DNA from 2 places in the Streptomyces sp. NPDC104761 genome. Region 1 is predicted to be linked to the other one. Evidence: riboswitches for the same ligand, from Rfam matches in the RefSeq annotation. Region 1 holds a riboswitch; the other holds the start of a gene.
The links. Region 1 has a riboswitch for ZMP and ZTP ahead of ACZ63F_RS15615 (glycine hydroxymethyltransferase). Riboswitches for the same ligand answer to the same signal wherever they lie in the genome.

Region 1 (13,926 bases):
CGTGCGACTTGCAGTGCGAGCTCTGGGTGATGTTGAACTTGTCGCCGTGCCCGTGGCCCTCGCCGCCGGCGTAAGCCGTGCCACTGACGAGGCCGATGCTGCTGAGAGCGGCGACCAGGACGGCAGCGTTGCGAAGCTTGCGCATGTCATCTCCGTGGAGTGGGGGGTTGCGATCTGTGGAAGATCGACTTTTTACAATTACGGGAGATTAGTACCTAATACGGCAAATCTGGCAACGACGCGCTGTTCTCCGCGATACGCGACAGAAACACCCGAAGAGTCGAACGGCCGTCAGCCCTGGTACTGGGCGCGGGCAAGGGCGTTCGACTGGCTGTTGGCCTGGGTGCAGTCGACGCCCCGGGTCTGGGAGGCGGCGAGCAGGGCGACGGGAACGTTCGCGTCGAGCAGGGACTGCGGGCTGCACTCCTGGTACGGGCGGAACAGGTTGTTCTGCTCCACCGGTCCGCCCTGCACCTGTTGCGGGGCCGGCGGCGAGATCTGGGGGCTGATCTGCGGGTTCAGCTGGGGGTTGAGCTGCGGGGCGACCTCGGTGCCGCGCTGCGGGGCCTGTTGCGGGGCCGGCGTGCCGTACGTCTGCGCGGTCGCCGCGGCGGAGGTGGCCGCGGCGGCCTGGGCGTCCGGCTGCGACAGGGGAGTCGGGCCGGTCCCGTAGGTGACGGGGGCGGCGGAGCTGGGGCCGGCGCCGACAGCGGTCAGGCCGCCGGCTGCTGCGACGATGAGCGCGACTTGCCGAAACTTGCGCATGAAATCCTCGGCTCTTCATTTGATCTGTGCACGAAACTGATGAAATGACTGATGAGGCAGCGCGGTTATCGCTTTATCGCCGCACCGGACGGCTGGGATGCCCCTTCGCCCTCACCCCGTGGGGAACGACGTGCATGCGCACCCGGATACGGGTGCGATGTCGTGTCACCCGTTTGCTAAAAGGCATATGAGCGGCAACGTCCGTACTGGTGACGGCAATTGGGTGATGCGATCCCGAATTGCCGTGACCCCGGCCCGGCATTCCTCGTTCCGGTGGGGAGAGGGCAGCGGTCGAGGACCTGAAGAGAACGAGGCGAATCGCCGCCGGCTCCGATGCGAAGTTCGCGTGCTGCTCGGGAGCACCGCTGCTGAAAGTGCAGTGTCATTACCGCACCGTCCGCACGCGCGACCGCACCGAACGCAATGGACTTTCTCATCTCCAGGTATCGAAGGGCCGAGGGTTTCATGCGCAAGCTTCACAAGGCCGCGCTCGTTCTGGCGGCGGCCGGCGGACTGTCCGCCATCGGCGCCGGCGTCAGCTATGCCGACGCTCCCGTCGGATACGGCGGTCCGGCTCCGGCCCCGGCCCCGGACCAGCCCTATCCCCAGGCCCCGCCCCCGGCACCCGCTCCGCCGCAGGCCCCCTACGCAGCCGGCCAGACCCAGGGCTCGGCCCAGGCCACCGTGCCCGCCTACCCGCAGCAGCAGGCCGCGCCGCCGCAGTACCCGCAGCAGGCGCCGCCCCCGCAGTACCAGCAGGCCCCGCCGCCCCAGCAGTACCCGCAGCAGCAGACCGGTTACGCCGCCGCCTCGGCCTCGTCGCAGGGCTCGGCCCAGGCCACCGCCGCCCCCGCCTACCCGCAGCAGCAGTACGCCCCGGCGCCGCAGTACCAGCAGGCCCCGCCGCCCCAGCCGTACGCCCAGCCGCAGGCCGCCCCCGCCTACCCGCCACAGCAGTACGCGCCGGCGCCGCAGTACGCCCAGCCCCAGCCGCAGGCCGCCCCGCCGCAGGTCGTACCGCAGGTCATGCCCCAGGTCATGCCGCAGGTCGCCCCGCAGCTGGCCGTTCCCCAGGGCTACGCGCCTGAGGGCCCGACGCGCGTCACCCCGCAGGTGAACCCCCAGGTGAACCCGCAGGTGAACCCGCTCATCAACCCCGTGCTCGGAGCGCCGGGCGTGCCCGGGCTCGCACCGGTCGGAATCGGCCAGGTCGCGGCGCCCCCCGTCGGCCAACTGGGGCTTCCCCGCCTCGGCTGACGCCCTCCCGCCACCTTCCGCACCTTTCATCGACCCGTAGCGGATCCCCGTCCGCTCGACCAACGGAGAACCCATGCGCAAGCTCCACAAGGCGGCCCTCGTGGGCGCCGCCGTCCTCGGCAGCGTCTGCTCGTTCGGCGGCGGCACCGCCGTCGCCCACGGTGAGCCCGGTCACGACATCGACGTCACCCAGGGCACCGAGTGCCGCTCCCACGACATGAACATCGAGGTGCTCGGCAACATCAGCGCCCTCACCGGCCTGGCGGGCAACCTGCTGAACGGCGAGGGGAACCCGGGCGCGCAGCAGAGCCACCTCGGCTCGGACATGGGCTGCAACAACCAGGCGCTCTGACCTGGCAGACGACCTCTTTCCTCTCTCTACATCTCTCTTCAGTGATCCCCCCAACATTTCGCCGAGTCCGGGTGACCGCCCGCGACGCGTCTGGAAGGGCAGGTACCCCATGAAAAGGGTTACCCGGAACAGTGTGATCGCCATGGCCGTCGCCTCTGGCGCGATGGCAGTAGCGGGGACGGCGCACGCCGACTCCGCCGCGGACGGCACCGCGAGCAACTCCCCCGGGGTGGCGTCCGGCAACGCCATCCAGCTGCCGGTGGACATCCCGGTGAACGTCTGCGGGAACACCGTGGACGTGGTCGGGCTGCTCAACCCCGCGATGGGCAACAAGTGCTCCAACGAGGGGCACAAGGCACCGGGCAAGGCGGGCTCCAGCACGTCGGGCCACGCCAAGGCCGACGGAACCGCCCACGACTCGCCGGGGGTTCTCTCCGGCGACCTCGTCCAGGTCCCGGTCCACGTGCCCGTGAACATCAGCGGCAACAGCGCGAACCTGGTGGGCCTCCTCAACCCCGTCTTCGGCAACGAGTCGAGCAACGGCTCGGACGAGCCCGACGCGCCGGCCCCGTCCACCCCGTCCACCCCGTCGACGCCGCGGGTGCACCACGAGCCGCAGCACCCTGCCAAGACGCACCCGAGGCGGACCACCGTCGTGCAGCAGCGGACGACCGACACCCTCGCCCACACGGGCGCGGCCAGCCCCTGGGCACCGGCCGCCGTGAGCCTGGCCTCCCTGGCGGCCGGCGCGGTGCTCTACCGGCGCTTCCGCCCCGGGACGGGCAGTTCGTCGTACGTCTGAGTGGTCCGGCGAAGTCCGCTGCGGTTCGGTGGCGCCCCGAAGGGACGCGCGTCCAGTGACCGCAGGGCCAGCCGCAGCAGGCCCGGTCCGAACGTGACGCGGGTGGCCCCGAGTTCGCCGAGTTCGGCGGGCGAGGGGCCGTCGCCGTCCACGCGGGCGTACACGTTCAGCGGGCCCTCGACGCCGGTGCGCAGCAGGGGGAGTACGGCGGTGGGGGCGTGGATCGGGTAGACGCAGTCGGCGCCCGCCGCCACGTACAGCGCGGCCCGCTCGACGGCCTGGTCCGGATCACCGGTGCCGTGGGCGAAGGTGTCGACACGGGCATTGAGGAACAGCCGGTCACCGGCGGCCGAGCGGACCTCGGCCAGCCACTCGGCGTGCTCGTGCGGGTCCTTGAGGACGTCCCCGCTGGAGTCCTCCAGGTTGCAGCCGACGGCCCCGGCCTCCAGCAGGCGCTCGACCAGTTCCTCCGGCGCCAGCCCGTAGCCGTCCTCCACGTCCGCCGACACCGGTACGTCCACGGCCCGCGCGATCCGCGCCACCGCCGCGAACATCTCCGCCGCGGGGGTGGCGCCGTCCGCGTACCCCAGACTCGCCGCCACCCCGGCACTCGGCGTCGCCAGCGCCGGGAACCCGGCCGCCGCCAGGGCCCGGGCGCTCGCCGCGTCCCACGGGCCGGCCAGGACCAGGGGATCACCGGCCGGGCGCCCGTGGTGCAGCGCCCGGAAGACCTCGGCCTTGCTCACCCGTGCTGTCCCGGCGTGTAGTGCCCGGGAACCATGCGGGTCGTCACGGCGAACCGGTTCCAGGAGTTGATCACGATGATCGAGGCGATCAGCTGCGTCAGCTGCACCTCGTCGAAGTGCTTGGCGGCCCGCTCGTAGACCTCGTCGGGCACGAAACCTTCGGTCAGCACCGTGACGGCCTCGGTCAGCTCGATCGCGGCGAGCTCCTGCTCGGTGTAGAAGTGCTTCGACTCCTCCCACGCGCTGAGCTGAACGATGCGCGCGATGCTCTCGCCCGCCGCGAGCGCGTCCTTGGTGTGCATGTCGAGACAGTACGCACAGTGGTTGAGCTGCGAGGCGCGGATCTTCACCAGCTCGAACAGCTTGGCGTCCAGACCCCTGCGGGCCGCCCCGTCCAGACGGACCATCGCCTTGTAGACCTCGGGCGCGTGCTGTGCCCAGGCGAGGCGGGGGGTGTGCTCGGGGGCGTACTCGGCGTTTTCCTGATGGCTCATGGTGCCGACACTAGGTGCCAGGCAGCCCAGGGGTATGGTCCATTTCCATGGAGAAGACATGGGCCACTTCACCACCCAGGCCCGCTTCGCCCGCCCGGCCCGCGCGGACCGCCCTGGGCATCGACCTCCACCTGGAGCCTGCCGCCGGTCCGGGCCTGCGCCGGGGCCTGACCGACGCGCTGCGCGAGGCCGTGCGCAGCGGCCGGCTGCTCCCCGGCACCCGGTTGCCCTCCTCCCGCACCCTCGCCGCCGACCTGGCCATCGCCCGCAACACCGTCGCCGACGCCTACGCCGACCTGGTCGCCGAGGGCTGGCTCACCGCCCGGCAGGGCTCCGGCACCCGGGTCGCGAGGGGCGTGGCGCCGGTGCGGCAGGCGGCGACCCCCGCGGGTACGGCTGCCCACCGGCCCGCCTACGACCTGCGCGCCGGCTTCCCCGACGTCTCCGCCTTCCCGCGCGCCGAGTGGCTGAAGGCCGCCCGCCGCGCCCTCACGGCCGCCCCCAACGAGGCCTTCGGCTACGGCGACCCCCGAGGCCGCCCCGAACTGCGCACCGCGCTCGCCGCCTACCTCGCCCGCGCCCGGGGCGTGCGCGCCGACCCCGAACGGATCGTGATCTGCGCCGGGTTCTCGCACGGCCTGAGCCTGCTCGGCGGCATGCTGCGGGCCCGCGGGGCGGACACGGTCGCCGTGGAGCCGTACGGCCTCGACGAGCACTGGCAGCTGCTCACCGCGGCCGGACTCCGCCAGGTCCCGCTGCCCTTCGACGGACTCGGCACGGACACCACGAAGCTGGCCAAGGGCCCGGCCGCGGTGCTGCTGACGCCCTCGCACCAGTTCCCGATGGGCGTGCCGCTGCACCACGACCGGCGGGCGGCCGTCGTGGACTGGGCGCGGCGCACCGGCGGCCTGGTCCTGGAGGACGACTACGACGGCGAGTTCCGCTACGACCGCCGGCCCGTCGGCGCCCTCCAGGGCCTCGCCCCCGACGAGGTGGTCTACCTGGGCACCGCCAGCAAGTCCCTGGCGCCCGGGTTGCGGCTGGCCTGGCTGGTGCTGCCCCCGTCGGTGGCCGGGGAGGTGACGGCGGTCAAGGGAGGCGTCGACACCTGCAGTGCACCGGAGCAGCTGACCCTGGCCGAGTTCATCACCTCCGGCGCCTACGACCGGCACGTCCGCGCCGCCCGCTCCCGCTACCGGCGCCGCCGCGACGCCCTGGTCACGGCCCTCGCCGAGCGCGCCCCGGCGATCCGGGTCACCGGCATCGCGGCGGGCCTGCACGCCGTGCTGCGGCTGCCGTCCGGCACCCGGGACCGGGTGATCCGGGCCGCCGAGGACCGCGGCCTCGCCGTCGAGAGCCTCACCCCGCGCCACCGCCACCCCGACGCGGCCGTCGTACCCCCCGACGCCCTCGTTCTCGGCTACGGCACCCCGCCCGACCACGCCTGGTCGGGCGCGCTGGACACCCTGTGCACGGTGCTGTCCGACCCCGGTGTGACCGGCGCCGCCTGAGTTCCCCGGATCCGGATGGACACGTGATTCCCGGCCCGGCAGAACGATGCCGGGCAGATCCTGTTCCGCGTTTCGGCTGCGGGTGGGTGGGGGCTGGTCGCGCAGTTCCCCGAGCCCCTGGAGGGGCTCTGTCGGCGCCGGCGTGCGCCTTTGGGCCGAGCCGCTTCCGCCGATCCGCCCGTTCCGGCCGTCCGTGTAACCTGTCTGGTGCGTCGATTCGGTTAGGAGGGATGGCGGTGGCCGACAGGGAAGAGCAGGACGCGCTGCTGCTGGAGCTCCTCAACAGCACGCCGGTCGTCAACGGGGTCGTCCAGGATCTGCTGGCGGACCCGGAGGCGGCACGGTCCTGGCAGCGGGCGCACGGCGGCAGCGGGACCGCGGCCGAGCTCCGCGGCCTCGTGGCCGCCCGCGACGCTCTTCAGGAGGTGGTGCGCGGCAACCTGCCCGCCACCTCACTGGCCCCGCTCCTGGACGGCGTCACCTCCCGCCCGCACCTCTCGCCGGCGGGCGTGTCGTGGCAGCTGGACGCCCCCGCGGAACGGCGGATGGCCGCGGAGGCGGTCATGGCGTGGAGCGGCGTACAGCAGACGCTGCCGGGCCGGCTGCGGCCGTGCGCCAACCCGGAGTGCCGGCTGTTCCTCATCGACCGCAGCAGGACCAACAAGGCCCGCTGGTGCTCGATGGCCGTGTGCGGCAACCGGATGAAGGCGCGCCGCCACTACCAGCGCACCCGCGACGCCGTGCCGGACTGACGGCGGGCGTCCGCGGGCAGAAGGCCGGGGCGGAAGGCCGGGGCGGAAGGCCGGTGCGGAAGGCCGGGGACGGCGGCCTCACCGCTCCTCGGCCGTGACCGGCGCCTCCCCGAACCGGCCCAGGGCCAGCGCCCCCGCCACGGCCACCGCGAAACCGAGCACCGCGAGCCAGGTCAGCCCTTCCCGGGTGCGGTCCCCGAGCCACACCACCCCGACCGCCGCCGGACCGATCGTCTCCCCGATGACCATGCCGGCCGTCGCCGTGGTCACCGAGCCGCGCTGCAGCGCCGAGGTCAGCAGCATGAAGGCGCCGCCGCCCCCGACCAGCAGCGCATAGGTCGCGGGGTTGGTGAACAGCCCGGCCGGCCGCAGCGTGTCGATCAGCCGCACCGACACCTCCACCACGCCGAACCCGAACCCCGCCCCGAGGCCGAGGACCAGCGCCCGCCCCCGCCCGGTCAGCCGCCCGCCGGCCAGGCCGAGCAGCAGCACCCCCACCGCGGTCCCGAGCATCACCCACTTCAACGCCGTGGACCCGGCCCGGTCGCCCTCCGGGCCCGACGCCAGCCCCAGCATCGCGAGCCCCGCGCACACCACCCCCACCGCGGCCCACTCCACCCCGCTCAGCCGCACCCGCAGCAGCCGCGCCGCGACCACCGCGGTCACCGCGAGCGACGAGGCCAGGGCCGCGCTGACCGCGTAGATGGGGAGCGCCCGCAGCGCCAGGATCTGGAACACGAAGCCGAGCCCGTCGAGCCCCAGCCCGACGACGTACCGCCACTGCCGCACCGCCCGCAGCAGCAGCGCGGCCTCCCCGCCGGCGCCGTCACCGGCCGCCCGCGCGGCCATCGCCTGCAGGACCGTCGCCGTACCGAAGCAGATCGCGGCCGCCAGGGCACACACCATTCCGAAGAGCACAGAGGGACTGTAGGGGAGGCGGCCTGCGGTGATCGGGCGGAAAGGTAAGAACGAGCGGGTCCGGGGCGATTCCGGACCCGCTCCTCGGGCGTCGTCCCGGACGTCAGCTCGCGCCGGCCAGCCAGGCGGTGGCGTTGAGGGCGAGGGCCGCGTTGGTGGCGCCGCTGTCGTTCCAGCCGTCGTACAGCGTGTTGCCGGACTGGCCGGTGCCGTCGTCGATCGGGGAGCTGTCGCCCCAGAACGCGACCCGCCCGCTGCCGAAGGTGCTGGTGGCGAAGAAGGCACCGGTGTTGCCTGAGTAGCCGCTTCGGTACACCAGGCCCTTGACCGCGGAGTTGTCCGAGGGCTTGAGCGTGGCCGTCGTCCCGTCGGCGATCAGGCTCTTGGTGACCGTGCCGAAGCCGCCGTGCAGCACCGGGTTGCTGCTGTCGCTGACGGCCTTCGGGTAGCCGGAGCTGATGTCCAGCGAGTCGATCGAGAAGCCGAACGGGTCGGTCGAGTCGACGCTGTTGTTGGTCATCAGATCGTTGAGGATCTCGACCGCGTCGTAGCCGTCGTTGTTGCGGTCGGCCCCGGTGTGGTCGGAGATCATGAACAGCCCGCCGCCGTTCTTCACGAAGTTCATGATCGCCGTCTTCTCGGCGGTGGTGAACCTGGTGTTGGGCTCGGGGAGCACCAGCGCGTCGAACTTGGACAGGTCGGTCGTCGACGAACCCCCGTACGTGAGGGCGCTCGTCGCGGTCTTCAGGCTGTAGTCGCCGGTCTTCTGCAGGGCGATGCCCCACGACGACAGCGCGCCGGTCCAGTCCTTGTCCGAGGACGGGGAGGAGTCCTGGGCGAGCGGGTCGGGCTTGCTGGTGGAGATGATCCAGTCCGCGTTGCCTGCCTCCTCGGCGTGGCCGTCGTCGAACAGGACCTTGTAGGTGGTGGCCGCGTGCGCGGGGGTCGCGGCGCCGGTGGCCTGGACGGCGGCACCGGCGGTGAGCAGGCCGAGCACGGTCAGAGCCGTGGTGAGGGTGCGGCGCGGTACGGCGAAGCCGGGCATCTGTCATTCCTCCATCGGTGGGGGGTGCGAGAGGGATGGCGGTGCGGGTGGTGCGTCACGAGTCGTTCTGCGCGCGTAGACTTCGAAGTTGATCGTTCACCTACGGGCAGCAGGACCGTACCGGCAGGACGTGGCGCGCCGACAGGGACCCGGCGACTTCACAGGTTTTTCTTACCTGTGCATGACAATCCGGCCCCGTCCGGTGGTGGCTCGAAACCGCTCGTCTAAGCTTTCGCCGGACTTCGCATCGCACGGGGGAGAACGAACATGGCGGACGCGCGCCGGCAACTGCGCTCGGGCACGGTCGTCCTCGGTGGCATGGGCCTGCTGGCCGCCGCCCTGACCTCCTGCTCCGCCGACCCCGACAAGCGCTGCGTCGACCGCGACAGCTACGCCGCGGCCAAGGGCTACCAGGTGGTCTCCGACAAGAACTGCACCTCGGCCAAGTCCGCCGTCGACGCGGGCTACTACTACGGCGGCAAGAAGAAGGGTGGCTGGGTCAGCGGCGGCTCCTTCACCAAGCCGCGCAGCGGTTCGGGTGGCTCCTCCGGCGGCGGCCACAGCGTCAAGCGGGGCGGCTTCGGCGGCGAGCACGGCAGCTCCGGCGGCTGACCGCGCCGTGGAACGCCGTACGACCGAACCCCGCCCCGGCTGGCAGCGCACCGTCGAGGAACAGGGTCTGATCTACCCCCTCACCCGCCACCCCGACGGCACCCTGCGCCCGTACTGGGACGAGAGCGCCTACTACGCCTTCACCCTCGACGAGGTGGAGGCGCTGGAGGGGACCGTCGAGGAACTGCACGCCATGTGCCTGGCGGCGGCGGACCGCATGGTCAAGGAGAACCGTTTCGCCGACCTGGGCATCACCGACCCGCGCGTCGCGGCGGCCGTCACCGAGTCCTGGCACCGCCGCGCCGAACTCCCCTCCCTGTACGGCCGCTTCGACCTGCGCTACGACGGCACCGGCCCGGCGAAGCTCCTGGAGTACAACGCCGACACCCCCACCTCCCTGGTGGAGGCCGCGTCGGCGCAGTGGTTCTGGATGGAGGACCGCTTCCCGGGCGCCGACCAGTGGAACAGCCTCCACGAACGCCTGGTCGCCGGCTGGCGGAAACAGGCCCCCCTCCTCCCGTCCGGCGCCCCGCTGCACTTCGCCCACTCGTCCGCCGACGAGCTCGGCGAGGACCTGATGACGGTCGCGTACCTCAAGGAGACGGCGGACCAGGCGGGCCTCGCCACCGACTGGATCCCCATGGAGGAGATCGGCTGGGACAGCCTCTCCGGCCGCTTCGTCGACAACCGGCTCCGGTTCATCCGCAGCTGCTTCAAGCTCTATCCGTGGGAGTGGCTCACCACCGACGCCTTCGCCGCCCACGTCCTCGACACCCTCGACAACGGCGGCGGCACCGGCACCACGATGTGGATCGAGCCCGCCTGGAAGATGCTGCTCAGCAACAAGGCCCTGCTGGCGGTCCTCTGGGAGCTGTACCCCGGCCACCCGAACCTCCTCCCGGCCTACCTCGACGGACCGAGGGAGCTGGCGGCCACCCGCGGATACGTCAGCAAGCCGCTGCTGGGCCGCGAGGGCGCGGGCGTCCGCGTCCACGCGCCGGGCGCGGAGCCCGTCGTCCGCGACGAGCCCTGCTGCTACCAGGAACTGGCCCCGCTCCCCGACTTCGACGGCAACCACGTGGTGCTGGGCGCCTGGGTGGTGGCGGAGGAGGCGGCGGGCCTGGGCATACGTGAGTCGCAGGGGTTGGTGACAGATGATTACGCCCGCTTCTTGCCGCACGTGATTCTGCCCGCGTGAGGGGCGCGGGGAACTGCGCGAACACCCCCACCGGCCGGCGGCCGAGTACGCACCGGTCCGCCCCCCCTACGCACTCAACACCCCCCACAACTGCTCCACCCCCCACTCCAGATCCTCCTCCGCCACCACCAGCGGCGGAGCCACCCGCACCGTCACCCCGTGCGTCTCCTTCACCAGCACCCCCCGCTCCATCAGCCGCTCCGCCACCGCCCGCCCCGAGCCCGCCTCCGGATGCACGTCCACCCCCGCCCACAGCCCCCGCCCCCGCACCGCCGTCACCCGTCCGCTCCCGGTCATCTCCGCCAGCCGGCGGTGCAGCAGGTCCCCCAGTTCGGCCGCCCGCTCCTGGAACTCCCCGGTCCGCAGCATCGCGATCACCTCCAGCGCCACCGCGCAGGCCAGCGGGTTGCCGCCGAAGGTGGACCCGTGCTCCCCGGGCCGGAACACCCCGAGCACCTCCGCGTTCGCCACCACCGCCGACACCGGCAGCACCCCGCCGCCCAGCGCCTTCCCGAGGACGTACACGTCCGGTACGACCCCCTCGTGCTCGCACGCGAACGTCCGCCCGGTCCGCCCCAGCCCGGACTGGATCTCGTCCGCGACGAACAGCACGTCCCGCTCGCGGGTCAGTTCCCGCACCCCGGCCAGGTAGCCCTCCGGCGGCACGATCACTCCCGACTCGCCCTGGATCGGCTCCAGCAGCACCGCGACCGTGTTCTCGGTCACCGCGGCCCGCATCGCGGTCAGGTCGCCGTACGGCACGATCTCGAAGCCCGGGGTGTACGGCCCGTAGTCCGCCCGTGCCTCCGGATCCGTGGAGAAGCTGATCACGGTCGTCGTACGGCCGTGGAAGTTCCCGCCCGCCACCACGACCTTCGCCGTCTGCGCCGGCACGCCCTTGACCCGGTACCCCCACTTCCGGGCGGTCTTCACCGCCGTCTCCACGGCCTCCGCGCCGGTGTTCATCGGCAGCACCGTCTCCATCCCGCACAGCTCGGCCAGCTCCGTGCAGAACGCTGCGAACCGGTCGTGGTGGAACGCCCGCGACGTCAGCGTCACCCGCTCCAGCTGCGCCTTCGCCGCCGCGACCAGGCGGGGGTGGCCGTGCCCGAAGTTCAGCGCCGAGTAGCCGGCCAGGAAGTCCAGGTACCGGCGCCCCTCGACGTCCGTCATCCAGGCGCCGTCGGCCGTGGCGATCACCACCGGAAGCGGGTCGTAGGTGTGCGCGCTGTGCGCGTCGGCGGCGGCGACGAGGGCTTCCGTAGTGGTCACGGCGACTCCAGGGAACGCGGCGGGATTGCCCCCTTTCCTACCCTCTGCCCCTGCCCGACTGGTGGACGCCACGGCCCTGTGGCCCGGCGTGCCCGGTAATGTGATCCGCGGGCCGTGACTGGCGCGCTGGGATGGGACCGACCATCGGGGAGCGGCCTGCGTCGTGACCGAGTGCCGTGCGCCTGGGCCGAACCGTGAATGCCGAAACGCCATGTCCGGAGGTCCCGAATGTCAGACAAGTCCGCGCCCCTGTCCACCGAGTCCACCGCCTACCGCGCCGCCCTGGACGTGATCCGCGCGGTCGAGCCGCGGGTCGCCGACGCCATCGGCCAGGAGGTCCACGACCAGCGCGAGATGCTCAAGCTGATCGCCTCCGAGAACTACGCCTCCCCGGCGACCCTGCTCGCGATGGGCAACTGGTTCAGCGACAAGTACGCCGAGGGCACGATCGGCCGCCGCTTCTACGCCGGCTGCCGCAACGTCGACACCGTCGAGGCGCTCGCCGCCGAGCACGCCCGCGAGCTGTTCGGCGCCCGGCACGCCTACGTCCAGCCGCACTCCGGCATCGACGCCAACCTGGTCGCCTTCTGGGCCGTCCTCGCCGACCGGGTCGAGGTCCCCTTCCTCGAAAAGACCGGCGCCCGCCAGGTCAACGACCTCTCCGAGGCGGACTGGGCCGAGCTGCGCCAGGCCTTCGGCAACCAGCGGATGCTCGGCATGTCCCTGGACGCGGGCGGCCACCTCACGCACGGCTTCCGCCCGAACATCTCGGGAAAGATGTTCGACCAGCGCTCCTACGGCACCGACCCGGCCACCGGCCTGATCGACTACGACGCGCTGCGCGCCCAGGCCCGCGACTTCAGGCCGCTGATCATCGTCGCCGGCTACTCGGCGTACCCCCGCCTGGTGAACTTCCGGATCATGCGGGAGATCGCCGACGAGGTCGGCGCCACGCTGATGGTCGACATGGCCCACTTCGCCGGTCTGGTCGCGGGCAAGGTCCTGACCGGCGACTTCGACCCGGTCCCGCACGCCCAGATCGTCACCACCACCACCCACAAGTCGCTGCGCGGCCCGCGCGGCGGCATGGTCCTGTGCGACGACTCCCTCAAGGACCAGGTCGACCGCGGCTGCCCGATGGTCCTCGGCGGCCCGCTCCCGCACGTCATGGCCGCCAAGGCCGTCGCCCTCGCCGAGGCCCGGCAGCCCGCCTTCCAGGACTACGCGCAGCGGATCGTCGACAACTCGCGCGCTCTGGCCGAGGGCCTGATGCGCCGGGGCGCCACCCTGGTCACCGGCGGCACCGACAACCACCTCAACCTGATCGACGTCGAGACGTCGTACGGCCTCACCGGCCGCCAGGCCGAGTCCGCCCTCCTCGACTCCGGCATCGTCACCAACCGCAACGCGATCCCCGCCGACCCGAACGGCGCCTGGTACACCTCCGGCATCCGCGTCGGCACCCCGGCCCTCACCACCCGCGGCCTCGGCACGGCGGAGATGGACGAGGTCGCGGGCCTGATCGACCGCGTCCTGACCACGACCGAGCCGGGCACGACGAAGTCCGGCGCGCCGAGCAAGGCCTCGCACGTCCTCGACGAGAAGGTCTCCACGGAGATCGCCCAGCGCGCGACGGACCTGGTCGCCGGCTTCCCGCTGTACCCGGAGATCGACCTGGGCTGATCGGCGCCGGTCAGGGGCAGCGCCCCTGAAAGGGGCGCGGGGAACTGCGCGACAAGCCCCCGCCGGGCCCGCAGTCCCCCGCGCTCCGAAACCACCCCCCACCGCCGGGCCGATCCCACCCTCGCCCTCTGAGAGAATGGTGAGCATGGCCTCTGACCGACCCCGCGTGCTCTCCGGCATCCAGCCCACCGCCGGCTCGTTCCACCTGGGCAACTACCTCGGCGCCGTCCGCCAGTGGGTGGCCCTCCAGGAGTCCCACGACGCCTTCTACATGGTCGTCGACCTGCACGCGATCACGGTCCCGCAGGACCCCGCCGACCTGCGCGCCAACACCCGGCTCGCCGCCGCCCAGCTGCTCGCGGCCGGCCTGGACCCGGACCGCTGCACCCTCTTCGTGCAGAGCCACGTCCCGGAGCACGCCCAGCTCGCCTGGGTCATGAACTGCCTCACCGGCTTCGGCGAGGCCAGCCGGATGACCCAGTTCAAGGACAAGGCCGCCAAGCAGGGCACCGACCGCGC
Region 2 (13,926 bases), on a different contig from region 1:
GAAGGGCGTGCAGGACATCAGCGAACTGCTGGAGCCCAAGCCGACCATGTCCCCCGACGACCCGTCCCTGCAGCACATCGCGCCGGAGCTGCGGGCCGCCTTCACCTCGGGGTCGGCGCCGGTGCACGACCGGGCGCGGCTGCCGCGGGAGTTCGACACGCTGCACAACGGGCACGAGGGCAGCCATCACTTCCTGGTGGACGACTTCGTGACCGCCGTCAACACGCGCTCGGTCCCGACGGTCAACGCGTGGGTCGCGGCCCGCTACACCCTGCCGGGCATCATCGCGCACGAGTCCGCGCGGCAGGGCGGGGCCAGGCTGGAGATCCCGGACTTCGGGGACGCCCCGGAGAGCTGAGCCGCGGCCGCCGGCCGGAGCCGGCGGCGGGCCGGGTGCCGTCAGGTGCCCGGCTTGCGGCCGTAGACGTAGACGTCGTCGCCGGTCTTCAGCAGCGACCAGTACTTCTTGGCGGTGGTGGGGGTCATGTTCACGCAGCCGTGCGAGCCCGGCGGGTTCCACATGCTGAGATTCACCGAGTGGAAGGCCTGGCCGCCGTCGAAGAACTGGCTGTAGGGCATCGGCACGTTGTAGACCGAGGAGACGTGGTCGATGTCACGCCAGTAGATCTTCTTCAGGCCGGTGCGCGTCTCGAACCCGTTCCGGCCGGTGCGGACCGGGACCGGGCCGTAGACCAGCTTGTTGCCGTCCTGGATCCAGCTCAGCTGGAGCGTGAGGTTGACGCAGGCGATGCGCCCCTTGTTGGTCGGGCACTTGCCGTCCTTGTTGGGCTTGTTCCCGACGGCCTTCTGCTTGTTCATCAGGTCCATCACGCCCCAGGTGACGGGACCCGCGTACCCGACGGCGGGCGTGATGCCGTGCTTGTTCTGGAAGGCCTGGATCGCCTTGCAGTCGGCGGTGGACTGCTTGCCGTCGACCGGCCGACCGAGGAACTTCTCCACCTGCTTCTGGTACGGCCCGGCCTGCGTGGTGCAGCTCGCCGCCTGCGCCGGAGCGGAGGTGAGGGCGAGTGTGAGCGGCGCCACAAGTCCCGTGACACCGAGCACGACGGCACTTCGTCTGCGTATGTCCCCCATATGAAGCCTGTCTCCTTTTCGGGTTTTTCCTGCGCTGTGGTCTCGTCAGTACTGGACCGCCCGATGCACGGCATTGGTTGTAGGCCGGGTCGGGCTGTGACGAAACGGTTAACTTAGCCGCCGCGGCCGCCCGGGTGGACACCGGTCCCCTTACCCGGAAGTGGACCGCGCCACAGCAACGTGTTCAGCACCGGGCGGACCGCCGAGGACGCCACCCGGCGGGTGCCGGCCGCCGTCGCGACCGCCTCAGCCGCGCTCCGAGCCGAGCCGGGCCTCCCGGTGCGGTCGCAGGGCCGCGTGGAAGCCGCCGTGCACGGCGGTGAGTCCGCCGTCGACGCTCAGGGTGGTGCCGGTGATCCAGGCGGCGTCGCGGGAGGCGAGGAAGGCGACAGCCGCGGCGACGTCCTCGGGCTCGCCCACCCGGCCGAGCGGGTACAGCGAGCGGACGGCGTCGAGTTCGTCGTCCCGGCCCGCCCAGGCCGAGGTGCGGACCGTGCCCGGCTCCACCAGGTTGACCCGGACCCCGCGCGCGGCCGCGTGCCCGGCGAGGGTACGGGTCAGCGAGCCGAGGCCGGCCTTGGCGGCGCTGTAGGCGTGGTTGCCGAAGTCGGCGCGGGCGTTCACCGAGCCGATGCTGACGATCGCGCCCCGGCCGGAGGCGGCGAGATGCGGGAGGGCGGCGCGACAGCAGCGGTGGACGCCGGTGAGCGTGATGTCGAGGTCGAGGGCCCACGCGTCGTCCGGCTGGTCCTCGAAGAGGGGCAGGTCCGGGGTGCAGTGCGCGGCGCAGTTCACCAGGACGTCGAGCGATCCGAGGACGCCGACGGCGCGCTCGACCGCCGCCTCCACCGAGTCCCGGTCGGCGACGTCACAGGCGAACGCCTCGACCGCAAGGCCCTGTTCGCGCAGCGCGGCCGCCGTCCGCTCCGCCTCGGGCAGGTCCCGGTCGGTCGCCAGCACCCGCGCGCCCTCCTCGGCCAGCCGGCGGGCGACGGCCGCGCCGATGCCGCGGGCGGCGCCCGTGACGAGAACTCCGTGTCCGGCAAAGCGAGTCGGTCCGGTCATGACGACGACCGTACGGGGCGCGCGATCAACAGGACAGATACCGTGCGCACATGACCGCGTTCCTGCAGCAACTCCCGGCTCTGATAGGCGTCGTGATCGGCGCGCTCGGTTCGTATCTCGCGGTGGTGCGGGGCGACCGGGCACGGTTCCGGCGGGAGCAGGAGGCGCGCTGGGAGGAGCGGCGGCTTGCGGTGTACAGCGAGTACGCGCGGGCCCTGAAGAAAACGGTGAACCTCACCTACCGCGTAGCCGCCCACCTCGGCAACGACCCGCATCCGCACCCGATCTCCCCGGCCGAGGCCGAGCCGCAGCTTGCGGCGGCCACCGACGGCCGTGATCCGGCCGGGGAGGCGCTGATCATGCTGGGCAGCCGGGAGGTGGTGGAGCAGGCACGGGAGTGGGTGACCGCGGTGATGGCGATGGAACGGTTCATGCGCTCCGGCACGGTCGACCCGGACGCCTGGCAGGACCTGCTGGCGCGGCAGCGGGCCTGCCGGGAGCGCTACTACACCGCCGTACGCAAGGACCTCGCGCTGCCTCCGGGGCACCCGGCGCTCTGGCCCACCCGGCCGGCGTCCGGCGGCTGAGGGGCGTGCCGGTTCGGCGGTGGGGTTCGACAGTAGCGGTTCCGCGATGGCGGTTCCGCGGTGGCCGGCGGCGGGCCTTCCGCGGAAGCCGACGTCACGTACGGGTCAGTGCCCCCGGGCGATCCACTCCGCCAGGTGCGGCGCCTCGGCGCCGATGGTGGTCGGGTCGCCGTGTCCGGTCAGGACCTTCGTCTCCGGCGGGAGGGTGAGGAGCTTGTCCCGGATGGAGTCGATGATCGTCGGGAAGTGGGAGTAGGACCGCCCGGTCGCGCCGGGGCCGCCCTGGAAGAGGGTGTCGCCGGTGAAGACGACGCCCAGGCCGGGGTCGTGGAGGCAGACCGCGCCGGGCGCGTGGCCCGGTGTGTGCAGGACGGTCAGGTCGGCGCCCGCGGCCTCGATGACCAGCCCGTCGGACAGGTGGTTGTCGGGGTCGCGGTCGGGGTGGGTGAGCTTCCACAGCGGCAGGTCGTCGGGGTGCAGCCAGATCTTCGCGCCGGTGAGGTCCGCGAGGGCGGGGGCCGCGTCGATGTGGTCGTTGTGGGCGTGGGTGCAGACGATCGCCTTCAGGACGCGGTCGTCGACGGCCTCGGCGATGGCCCGGGCGTCGTGGGCGGCGTCGATGACGATCACCTCGCGTTCGTCGCCGACGATCCAGACGTTGTTGTCGACGTCCCAGGTGCCGCCGTCGAGGGTGAACTGCCCGGAGGTGACGAGGCGTTCGATGCGGGTGGTCATCACAGCACCACCACCGAACGCAGCACGTCGCCGCCGTGCATCCGCTCGAACGCCTTCTCCACCTCGTCGAGCTGGATGGTCTCGGTGACGAAGGCGTCCAGCGGCAGCCGCCCCTGCAGGTGCAGGTCGATGAGCATGGGGAAGTCCCGGGAGGGCAGGCAGTCGCCGTACCAGCTGGACTTCAGGGCGCCACCGCGGCCGAAGACGTCCAGGAGCGGCAGCTCCAGCTTCATCTCGGGGGTGGGCACGCCGACCAGGACGACGGTGCCGGCGAGGTCGCGGGCGTAGAAGGCCTGCTGGTACGTCTCCGGGCGGCCGACCGCCTCGATGACGACGTCGGCGCCGAAGCCGCCGGTCAGGCCGCGGATGGCCTCGACGGGGTCGGTCTCGCGCGAGTTGACGGTGTGGGTGGCGCCCAGGGAGCGGGCCTTGTCCAGCTTCCGGTCGTCGATGTCGACGGCGATGATCTTCGCGGCGCCCGCCAGGTTCGACCCGGCGATCGCCGCGTCGCCGACCCCGCCGCAGCCGATCACGGCGACCGAGTCGCCCCGGCCGACATTGCCGGTGTTGATCGCGGCGCCGATGCCCGCCATCACCCCGCAGCCGAGCAGACCGGCGACCGCCGGGGAGACGGCCGGGTCGACCTTGGTGCACTGCCCGGCGGCGACCAGCGTCTTCTCGGCGAAGGCGCCGATACCGAGGGCCGGGGAGAGCTCCTGGCCGGTCGCGGCGAGGGTCATCTTCTGCTTGGCGTTGTGGGTGTTGAAGCAGTACCAGGGCCGCCCGCGCAGACAGGCCCGGCACTGGCCGCACACGGCACGCCAGTTGAGGATCACGAAGTCACCGGGCGCGACGTCCGTGACGCCCGCGCCGACCGACTCCACCACCCCGGCGGCCTCGTGGCCGAGCAGGAAGGGGAACTCGTCGGTGATGCCGCCCTGTTTGTAGTGCAGGTCGGTGTGACAGACCCCGCAGGCCTGCACCTGTACGACGGCCTCGCCCGGCCCAGGGTCGGGCACCACGATCGTCTCGACCCGCACGGGCTCGTCCTTGCCCGGTGCGATCACGCCGCGTACTTCCTGCGCCATGGACCTGCCCTTTCGTCGCTCTGCTGACGTGCTGTCCTCCGACCCTACGCGGGAACGATCAGCGACGGCACGCATCGATCGACGCGGATCGTCCCGCACCGCCGCCGTTCGTGTGGCCACCCTCTCCGCCACATACCCCCGGGGGTACCTCTGCTACGGTGGCCTGCATACCCCCGGGGGTAATTCGCCCGGGGATCGAGGAGAGGAGTGTGCTGCCGTGTCCTTCGTCGACACCATCGAGGTGCCCGGGCTGGGCAACCGCAGTTATCTGGCGGGCGGGGCGCACGGCGCCGTCGCGGTCGATCCGCCCCGTGACGTCGACCGGGTGCTGTCGGCCGTCGCCCTGCGCGGGGTGCGGCTCACCCAGGTCGTGGAGACGCACGTGCACAACGACTACGTCTCCGGCGGCCTGGAGCTGGCCCGGCTGACCGGGGCCGCGTACGTGGTGCCGACCGGGGCGCGGGTGGCGTACGAGCGGGTGCCGGTGGCCGACGGAGACGTGCTGGAGATCGAGGCGGGCCTTGCGCTGCGCGCGCTGGCCACCCCGGGGCACACCCCGCACCACACGTCGTACGTGCTGGAGGAGGGCGGCCGCGCGGTGGCCGTCTTCACCGGCGGTTCGCTGCTGATCGGCACGGTCGGCAGGCCCGACCTGGTGGAGCCCCGGCTCACCGGCGAGCTGGCGCGGGCCCAGCACGCCTCGGCGCACCGGCTGGCCGCCGAGCTGCCGGACGAGACGGCCGTGCTGCCGACGCACGGCTTCGGCAGCTTCTGCTCGGCCGGGGACGCGTCCGGCTCGGCCACCACCGTCGGGCGGGAACGGGCGGTGAACGAGGCGCTGGTCAAGGACGTCGACACGTTCGTCGCCGAGCTGCTGGCCGGGCTCGACGACGTCCCCGCGTACTACGTCCACATGGGCCCGCTGAACTCCGGTGGCCCGGCCCCCGTCGACCTGACGCCGCCGGGCCGGGCGGACGCTGCGGAGATCGCGGCGCGGCTGGCCGCCGGGGAGTGGGTGGTGGACCTGCGCACCCGGGTGGCGTTCGCGGCGGGACATGTCCCGGGCACCCTGAACTTCGAGGCCGACGGCCGGCTCGCCACCTATCTGGCCTGGCTGCTGCCCTGGGGCCGGCCGGTCACGCTGCTCGCCGAGTCGGCAGCCCAGCTCGCCGCCGCCCAGCGCGAGCTGACCCGCGTCGGAATCGACCGCCCGGCCGCGGCGGCCACCGGCGCACCGGAGGCCTGGCTGCGCGCGGGCGAGCGGCCCCGCTCCTTCCCCCGGGCCACCTTCGCGGAGCTGGCCGCGCGCGGCCCGGAGGACGTCGTCGTCCTGGACGTGCGCCGGGACACGGAGCGGGCCGACGGCCACATACGGGGTTCGTTCCACATCCCCCTGCACCAGGTGCGGGAGCGGCTGGGCGAGATACCGGGCGGCACGGTGTGGGTGCACTGCGCGGGCGGGATGCGGGCCGCCGTCGCCGCCTCCCTCCTCGACGCGGCCGGGCGCGACGTGGTGGCCGTGGACGACGGGTTCGCGGCGGCGCGGGCGGCCGGGCTGCCGATGGCCCGGCTCACCCCGGCCGAGGCACGGGAGCGCACGGACGCGGACGCCGTTCTGCTGGACGTCCGCGAGGCCGACGCGTGGGCGGCCGGACACGCGCCGGGGGCCGTGCACGCCCCGCTGTCCGGGCTGGCGGCCGGGGCTCCGCTGCCGCCGGCCGTGGCGGACCGCCCGCTCGTCGTGATCTGCCGCTCGGGACGGCGCTCGCGGGAGGCGGCGGCGCTGCTGACCGCCCGTGGGCTGGACGCGGTGGACGTCGTGGGCGGGATGACCGCCTGGCGGGCGGCGGGGCTCGCGGTGACCGCCGAGGGCAGCGCCGGATGAGCGCGCTCCTGCTCGCCCTCGGCGCCGGGGCCGTCACCGGGCTGGCACTCGGGGCCCTGGGCGGTGGCGGCAGCGTGCTGGCCGTACCGGCGTTGATCTATCTGCTCGGCTTCCCCCCGGCCGCGGCCACCACCGCGAGCCTGGTCGTCGTCACCGTCACCTCGGCCACCGCACTCGGCGCGCACGCCCGGCAGGGCGCGGTGCGCTGGCGGGCCGGTGCGGTGTTCGCGGCGGCCGGGATCGTGCCCGCGGCGGTCGGCGGGGCGGTCTCCCGGCAGCTTCCGGCGCCGCTGCTGACCGGGGCGTTCGCGGTGCTCGCCGCCGTGGCGGCGGTGCGCATGCTCCGGCCGGCGCCCGCCCCGCCCGCCCCGGCCGCGGCACCGCCGGTACCGGCTCGGGCGTCCCGGGTGGCCGGGGCGGGCGCCGGGCTCGGCGCGGTGACCGGGGTGCTCGGGGTGGGCGGCGGCTTCCTCGCCGTGCCGTCCCTGGTGAACGTCGTGGGGCTGCGGATGCGCGCAGCGGTCGGCACGAGCCTGCTGGTCATCACGATCAACTCGCTCACCGCGCTGGCGGCGCGTGCCGGTTCGGCGGCGGACGTCGACTGGCCGGCCGTGGGCCCCTTCGCCGGGGCCGCGATCCTCGGCGCCTGGGACGGCAGGCGGCTCGCGGCCCGGCTCTCCGCGGGCACCCTCCAGCGGCTCTTCGCCTGCGCGCTGCTCGCGGTGGCCGCCTTCATGCTGGCCGACGCCGTCCGTTGACGCGCCCAGCGACAGCGCCCTGAAGGGGCGCTGGGGGTACCCCCGGCCGAAGGCTGGGGGAGGAACTGCGCGACCAGCCACGACGGCGCCGCAGCCGGCAGACGGAACAGCGCGGCACTTCCCCGAACGGCTCAAGCCAGCGACAGGAACAGCTTCTCCAGCCGCGCCTTCATCTGCGCGGTCGTCTCACCGTCCGCCCCGCTCCGGGCGGGGTCGACGATGCACTGCTGCAGCCCGGTCGCGATGATCGCGAAGCCCGCCCGGTCCAGGGCTCGCGAGGCGGCGGCGAGCTGAGTGACCACGTCCTCGCAGTCGCGGCCCTCCTCGATCATCTTGATCACGCCGGAGATCTGCCCCTGCGCCCGGCGCAGCCGGTTCAGCACCGACTTGAGCTCGTCGCCCTCGAACTGAAGCTCCACGACCACCACTCCTCACATACCCGTAGGGGTATGTTACCCGCCCCTCGGGCGACCCCGTCGCTCATCACTGCAAGGAAGGATCGCACCCGCCATGACCTCTGCTCCCCCGGACCCGGATCTCACGCCCGCCCAGGCCCTCGCCCGCCTGCCGGAGCTGACCGTCGTCGACGTCCGCACACCCGGCGAGTACGCCACCGGCCATGTGCCCGGCGCCCACAACATCCCCCTGGACACCCTGCACCGGGCCCTGCCCGCGCTCCGCACGGCGGACGGCGGGCTCCTCCTGGTCTGTGCCTCGGGCGCGCGGGCCGAGCGTGCCCGGGCGGTCCTCGCCGAGCACGGCATCCCGGCCGCCACCCTCACCGGCGGCACCCGCGGCTGGGCCGAGCGCGGTCACGAACTGCACCGGCCACAGGGCGGTTCCCCTGCGACCTGGGCCATGGAGCGCCAAGTGCGGTTCACCGCCGGATCCGCCGTCCTCGCGGGCCTGGGCCTCGGGCTCCTGCATCCGGCCGGGCTGCTGCTGTCGGCGGGGGTCGCGGGCGGCCTGGTGTTCTCGGCGCTCACCGACACCTGCGGGATGGCCGCGGTCCTGTCGAAGCTGCCTCACAACAGGCCGCGTCCGGCCGACCTCGACGCGACCCTGGCGAGGCTCGGTTCCGCCCGTGGCTGACCGGGCCCCGGTACCGGGAGCGGCCGTCGTAGCCTGGGGGCGTCGGAGGGCGCCGCCCGCCGCCGGGACGAGGAGCACCGTGACCGCCGCTGACGCACTTCCGACGGGACAGCCCGGTGAGCCCGTGTTCCGGCTGCTGCTCTCCTACGTCCGGCCGCACCGCCGGGCCCTGCTGGCCGGTGCGCTGCTCTCCCTGGTGACGGGTGCGACCGGGCTGCTGCTGCCGCTGGTGGCCCGGGGGTTGATCGACGACCTGTCCCACGACCGTTCCATCACGGGCGAGTTGCTCGCGATGGCGGGTCTCGTGGTCGCCAACGCCGGGGTGGGCGCACTGGGTTCGTACGTCCTGCGGCGCACCGCGGAGTCGGTGGTGCTCGGGGCGCGGCGCACCCTGTCGTCGTATCTGCTCAGGCTCCGGATCACCGCCGTGGACCGGACCGAGCCCGGCGACCTGATGGCGCGGATCACCTCGGACACCACCCTGCTGCGCGAGGTCACCACGGACTCGCTGGTCGCGCTGGGCACCGGCGGTCTCACCCTGGTCGCCACCGTGGTGATGATGGGGGTGGTCGATCCCGTGCTGCTTGCCGTCACCCTCGTCGTGATCGCCCTGGCGGGCACCGTGCTGGGCACGATCGTGCCGCGCATCAACCGGGCGAGCCGCCGGGCACAGGACGCGGTCGGAGTGATGGGGGCCTCGCTGGAGCGGGTCCTGGGCGCGCTGCGCACGGTGAAGGCGTCCGGCGCCGAACACCGGGAGGAACGCGCCCTGCACGAGGCCGCCGAGGAGTCCTGGCGGCAGAGCGTGCGGGCCGCCAAGTGGTCGGCCGCCGCGGGGAACACGGCGGGGCTCGCGATGCAACTGGCGTTCATCACCGTGCTCGCGGTGGGCGGGGCGCGGGTGGCGACCGGTGCGATCGGGGTGGGCACGCTGGTGGCGTTCCTGCTCTACGTCTTCTATCTGATGCAGCCGATCCAGCAGGTCGTCGGGGCGATCACCCAGTACCAGACCGGCGCCGGCGCGCTCGCCCGGATCCAGGAGGCGCTGCGGCTGCCCGCCGAACCCGTGTCCCGGCCCGCCGAGTTGCCGGCCACCGGCACCGAACCGGCCACGGTCGCCTTCACCGACGTACGCTTCCGCTACGCGGACGACCTGCCGTACGTCCACCACGGTGTCAGCTTCGACGTCCCCGCGCGGGGCATGACGGCGTTCGTCGGACCGTCCGGGGCGGGCAAGACCACCGTCTTCTCACTGATCGAGCGGTTCTACGACCCCGAGTCCGGCACGATCGCCGTGGACGGCCGTCCGGTCGCCGACTGGGAACTGCCGCTGCTGCGTTCGGCCATCGGGTACGTCGAGCAGGACGCCCCGGTGCTGTCGGGCTCGCTGAAGGACAACCTGCTCCTCGGCAACCCGGAGGCGGACGAGGACGCGGTCGCGCGGGTGCTGAAGACGACCCGGCTCGACGGCCTGGTGGCCCGGCTGCCGCAGGGGCTGCAGACCCTGGTCGGCCATCGCGGCACCAAGCTGTCCGGCGGGGAGCGCCAACGGGTCGCGATCGCCAGGGCGTTGCTGCGCAGGCCCCGGCTGCTGCTGCTGGACGAGGCCACCTCGCAGCTGGACGCGGTGAACGAGGCGGCGCTCCGGGACACCGTCGCCGACGTGGCACGGTCGACCACGGTGCTGGTGGTCGCGCACCGGCTGTCGACGGTGACCATGGCGGACCGGATCGTCGTCATGGACGCGGGCCGGGTCCGTGCGGTGGGCACGCACCGGGAGCTGGTGGCGGCGGACCCGCTGTACGCGGAGCTGGCGGCGACGCAGTTCCTGGCCTCGGAGCACTGAGGACGAGGAACCGGAAGGGCCGCCCCTGCCGGGACGGCCCTCGGTGTGCGGCGCGGTCAGGCCTCGATGCCCGGCAGCAGCCCCGTGGCGGGCGCGGCCAGGTCGGTGACCTGGTGCAGTTCGCCGAGCTTGTGGAGTCCGTTCAGCCCCTGGACCTGCTCCGAGACCTTCGGCATCTTGCCCCGGTACTCGGCCGGGATGTCGCTGCGGGAGACCGAGTCCAGCACACCGAGCGCGGTGAGCTTGCCGGGGTGCTGCGCGCCCGCGTCGGCCGCGTTCGCCAGCGGCGCGGCGAGGCCGGTGACCCCGACGGCAAGGCCGACGGCGGCGACGATACGTCGTGTTGAGATCATGTCCTCAGCAACGGCCCCGGCACCGGGCCGGACACGGGCAGCCGGTTGGCCTCACCCGCAAGGCGGAGCGCGCGGCCTGCGCTTGCCGAGCCGGGCGGCGCGCGGGACGCTCGATGTGAGGGGCTCGCGCGGCCCGCTCCGCATCGGGTCGCGGGCTCCCGCAGGAGGTCACCATGGGCACCGCGACCGGTTCCACGTTCGACACTGCCACGCTGCGCCGGGCGATAGAGGGGAACACCGGGAACAGTCTTCTGGCGCTCTACGCGGACGACGCGGAGATCCGCATCATCGACCGCAACACCCAGCCCAGCCACCCCAAGGTCCTGCACGGCCGCCAGGACATCGCCGCGATGCTGGACGACGTCTACAGCCGCGACATGACGCACACCCTGGACCAGTGCATCGTCCAGGGCGACAAGGCCGCCTACAGCGAGTCCTGCGAGTACGCGGACGGGGTCCGGGTGCTCGCCGAGTCGATGATCACGCTGCGCGACGGCAAGATCGCCGAACAGATCATGATCCAGGCATGGGACGAGTAGTCGCCAGGACTGGGAGGGTCCAGGTCAGCCCGTGGCCGACCTGGACCTTTTCGGCGCGGGCGACGCTGGGGCACGCCCGCCGCCCGCCGCCCGCGGCCTCGCGCGTGCACGGCGCTGCTGCGGGCGCTCCTGCGGACGACGCACTGCCGCCGGAAACGCCGAACGTCTCGGCTACCCTGAAGGCGGGCCGTGACTGGCGCTGAGGTGGAGCACCACCGGGGAGCGGCCCGCACTGTCGTTGCCGTGCGCCTGGGCGATCAAGGTCGAACCAGCTCAGGAGTGCCGCATGACCCAGGCCCGTCTCATGGACGGAACCGCCGTCGCCCGCCGGATCGTCGAGAAGGCCGCGCAGCAGGCCGCCGATCTCACCGCACGAACCGGTGTCACGCCGTGTCTGGCGACCGTGCTGGTCGGCGAGGACCCCGCCTCCGTCACCTACGTCCGGATGAAGCAGAACCGCAGTCGCAAGGCGGGCATCGCCTCCCGCCACGTGGCCCTGCCCGCCACCACGACCACCGCCGAACTCGTCGGCAGGCTCCGGGAGTTGTCGGCCGACCCGGCGGTACACGGCATCCTGCTCCAGCACCCGGTCGGCGAACACGTCGACGAGCGGGCCGCGTTCGAGGCGATCGCGCCGGAGAAGGACGTGGACGGCGTGACCTTCGCGTCGTTCGCGACGATGAGCTTCGGCCTGCCGGGCTTCGTCTCCTGCACCCCCGGCGGCATGCTGCGCCTGCTCGACGCGTACGACGTCGACCCGGCCGGGAAGCGGGCGGTGGTCGTGGGCCGCAGCGCGATCCTGGGCAAGCCGGCCGGCATGCTGCTGCTCGCGCGAGACGCCACCGTCACCTACTGCCACTCCCGCACCCGGGACCTGTCGGCGGTCGTCCGTGAGGCGGACATCGTGGTCGCGGCCGTCGGCCGGCCCCGGCTGATCGGGGGCCGGGACCTCAAGCCGGGCGCGGTCGTGCTCGACGCCGGCTACAACGAGGGCAACGTCGGCGACGTCGACTTCGACACCGCCGTCGAGCGGGCCTCGCTGATCACGCCGGTGCCGGGCGGGGTCGGCCCGATGACGATCGCCGTGCTGCTGGAGCAGACGGTGGCGGCGGCCGCCCGGCAGCTCGGGGCGTGAGGGTCAGCGCAGCCAGGCGCGGTACTCCATGACGTCCCCGGCCCGCACGCCGTACTCGGGGTCGTCCCGGGTGAAGGTGGTCTCCAGGCCGAGTACGGCGCCGGTGGCCGGGTCCAGGATCAGCATCCGCCGTCCGCCGTTGCCCTCGTCGAAGACGTAGGCCTGCCCGGTGCGGCCCAGCCGGTCGGTGACCTGGCCGGCGGGCCGCAGCCCCTTCGCGTGGGCGAGCAGATCGGCCAGGGCCGCCGACTCGCGCGCCCCGAGCGTCCAGTTGTCCAGCAACTCCGCTGTGGCGTCGAGGAGTCCGGGCGTGGCAAGGGTGTCGCCGTGGATCAGGTCGGTGAGGTACGCGCGGAGCTTCGCGGGGTCGTGCGGGGGTGTGGACAGGGGCGGGGCGTCGCCCCACATCGGCGGGAACGTCCGCCGGCTGAGCACATGGCCGTCCTCGACCCGGCCCGCGTCGGTCAGGACGGGCCGGCCCGCGTGGTCCGGGTCCGTCGCCACGACCACCTCGGTGTGCGTGCCGTCCGCCCGCCACCGCACCACACGCTCCTCGGGCAGGGTGACGGGCGGGCCGTCGTCACTCATGGCCAGGCTCCAGGACTGCACATGGGTGCCCCGGAGCAGCGCCGGGGAGCCGTCCGTGGCGGCCACGGCGGCGAGTCGCGCGACCTGGGCGAGCGGTACGGCGGTGGAGTGGGCGTGGACGGTCAGCGGCCGGGGTGCGGCGACGGCCGGGGCGCCCGAGGGTCCGCCGAGCAGCAAGGTCAGCGTGGTGGCCGTCACGACGGCGGCCGCGGTCAGCCCCCACAGCAGGCGGGGCCGGGCCCAGGTCCGGCGGCCGGGGCGGGTGTCGGACAGGAGCCGGCCGAGGTGCCGTTCGGCGGTGTGGTCCAGGGGGCCGTCGCCGAAGTGGGGGCCGTCGGCGGGCACCGGGTCGGCGGCGCGCAGCAGGTCGAGTTCGTCAGCCATGGCGGTGTTCCTCGGAAAGGGCCTCGGCGGCGGGTGGGCGCATTCGGTCGATCTCGGCTCTGAGCCGGTGGCGGGCGCGGTGCAGCCGCATGGCCGCCGCCCGGCCGCCGCAGCCCAGGACGACCGCGATCTCGTCGGCCGCGAGCTCCTCCCAGGCGGCCAGCCGCAGCACCTCCTGGTCGGCCGGCGACAGCCTGGCCAGCGCGTCGTGCACCCAGGCGCCGGGGTGCTCGCTGTCCGGGGCGGCCACGATGTGCCGTGCGTGGGCGGTCTGGTCGTTGCCCAGCCGGTCCAGCAGCCGGCGCCGGCGCCCGTATCCGCGTACCGCGTTGGCGAGGCAGTTGCGTGCCACGCCGTACAGCCAGGGCAGCGGGACCGCCGGCAGGTCGGCGCGCCGGCGCCAGGCCACCGTGAACACCTCCGCCACCACTTCCTCCACCTCGCCGGCCCGCCCGTCCAGTCGCCGCGCGACATAGCGGCTGACCGCCCAGTAGTGCTCGCGATAGGCAGCGGCGAAGATCTCGTCGTTGCTCATGTCCCGTTCTTGTCCGGCACCTCCCCGAGCGTCACACCCCGCTCCGTGACGCTCGTCGCATCCGTCAAGTGTGACCGGTGGGCACAGGCCGGACACAGGCGGGGCATGAGGAACCTCAAGTGGCTGACGACCACGGATCACAAGACGATCGGGACGCTGTACCTGGTCACGGCGTTCTCGTTCTTCCTGATCGGCGGTGTGATGGCGCTGCTGATGCGTGCCGAGCTCGCTCGCCCCGGTC

Region 2: it holds a riboswitch for ZMP and ZTP, as region 1 does, so the genes downstream of both, ACZ63F_RS03830 (bifunctional 5,10-methylenetetrahydrofolate dehydrogenase/5,10-methenyltetrahydrofolate cyclohydrolase) here and ACZ63F_RS15615 (glycine hydroxymethyltransferase) in region 1, are expected to answer to the same signal.

What each region holds. Positions count from the first base shown of each region.
Region 1 covers NZ_JBVJNZ010000005.1:36,203-50,128, reverse strand. Annotated here, with positions in the region: gene ACZ63F_RS15685 (hypothetical protein) at 1-145, opposite strand, end outside; gene ACZ63F_RS15680 (hypothetical protein) at 292-765, opposite strand; gene ACZ63F_RS15675 (hypothetical protein) at 1,231-2,022, shown strand; gene ACZ63F_RS15670 (hypothetical protein) at 2,096-2,374, shown strand; gene ACZ63F_RS15665 (chaplin) at 2,517-3,176, shown strand; gene ACZ63F_RS15660 (isocitrate lyase/PEP mutase family protein) at 3,131-3,922, opposite strand; gene ACZ63F_RS15655 (carboxymuconolactone decarboxylase family protein) at 3,919-4,416, opposite strand; gene pdxR (MocR-like pyridoxine biosynthesis transcription factor PdxR) at 4,464-5,927, shown strand; gene ACZ63F_RS15645 (CGNR zinc finger domain-containing protein) at 6,158-6,679, shown strand; gene ACZ63F_RS15640 (DMT family transporter) at 6,758-7,585, opposite strand; partial or broken gene ACZ63F_RS15635 (hydrolase) at 7,704-8,642, opposite strand; gene ACZ63F_RS15630 (hypothetical protein) at 8,910-9,254, shown strand; gene ACZ63F_RS15625 (glutathionylspermidine synthase family protein) at 9,262-10,452, shown strand; gene rocD (ornithine--oxo-acid transaminase) at 10,519-11,724, opposite strand; ZMP/ZTP riboswitch at 11,829-11,919, shown strand; gene ACZ63F_RS15615 (glycine hydroxymethyltransferase) at 11,953-13,407, shown strand; gene trpS (tryptophan--tRNA ligase) at 13,553-13,926, shown strand, end outside.
Region 2 covers NZ_JBVJNZ010000001.1:830,165-844,090, reverse strand. Annotated here, with positions in the region: gene ACZ63F_RS03900 (Gfo/Idh/MocA family protein) at 1-358, shown strand, start outside; gene ACZ63F_RS03895 (L,D-transpeptidase family protein) at 400-1,095, opposite strand; gene ACZ63F_RS03890 (SDR family NAD(P)-dependent oxidoreductase) at 1,342-2,160, opposite strand; gene ACZ63F_RS03885 (hypothetical protein) at 2,211-2,747, shown strand; gene ACZ63F_RS03880 (MBL fold metallo-hydrolase) at 2,853-3,482, opposite strand; gene ACZ63F_RS03875 (S-(hydroxymethyl)mycothiol dehydrogenase) at 3,482-4,570, opposite strand; partial or broken gene ACZ63F_RS03870 (MBL fold metallo-hydrolase) at 4,788-6,134, shown strand; gene ACZ63F_RS03865 (rhodanese-like domain-containing protein) at 6,132-6,455, shown strand; gene ACZ63F_RS03860 (sulfite exporter TauE/SafE family protein) at 6,452-7,213, shown strand; gene ACZ63F_RS03855 (metal-sensitive transcriptional regulator) at 7,345-7,632, opposite strand; gene ACZ63F_RS03850 (rhodanese-like domain-containing protein) at 7,724-8,305, shown strand; gene ACZ63F_RS03845 (ABC transporter ATP-binding protein) at 8,385-10,151, shown strand; gene ACZ63F_RS03840 (hypothetical protein) at 10,208-10,504, opposite strand; gene ACZ63F_RS03835 (nuclear transport factor 2 family protein) at 10,678-11,043, shown strand; ZMP/ZTP riboswitch at 11,223-11,305, shown strand; gene ACZ63F_RS03830 (bifunctional 5,10-methylenetetrahydrofolate dehydrogenase/5,10-methenyltetrahydrofolate cyclohydrolase) at 11,330-12,178, shown strand; gene ACZ63F_RS03825 (CU044_5270 family protein) at 12,182-13,150, opposite strand; gene ACZ63F_RS03820 (RNA polymerase sigma factor) at 13,143-13,685, opposite strand; gene ctaD (aa3-type cytochrome oxidase subunit I) at 13,791-13,926, shown strand, end outside.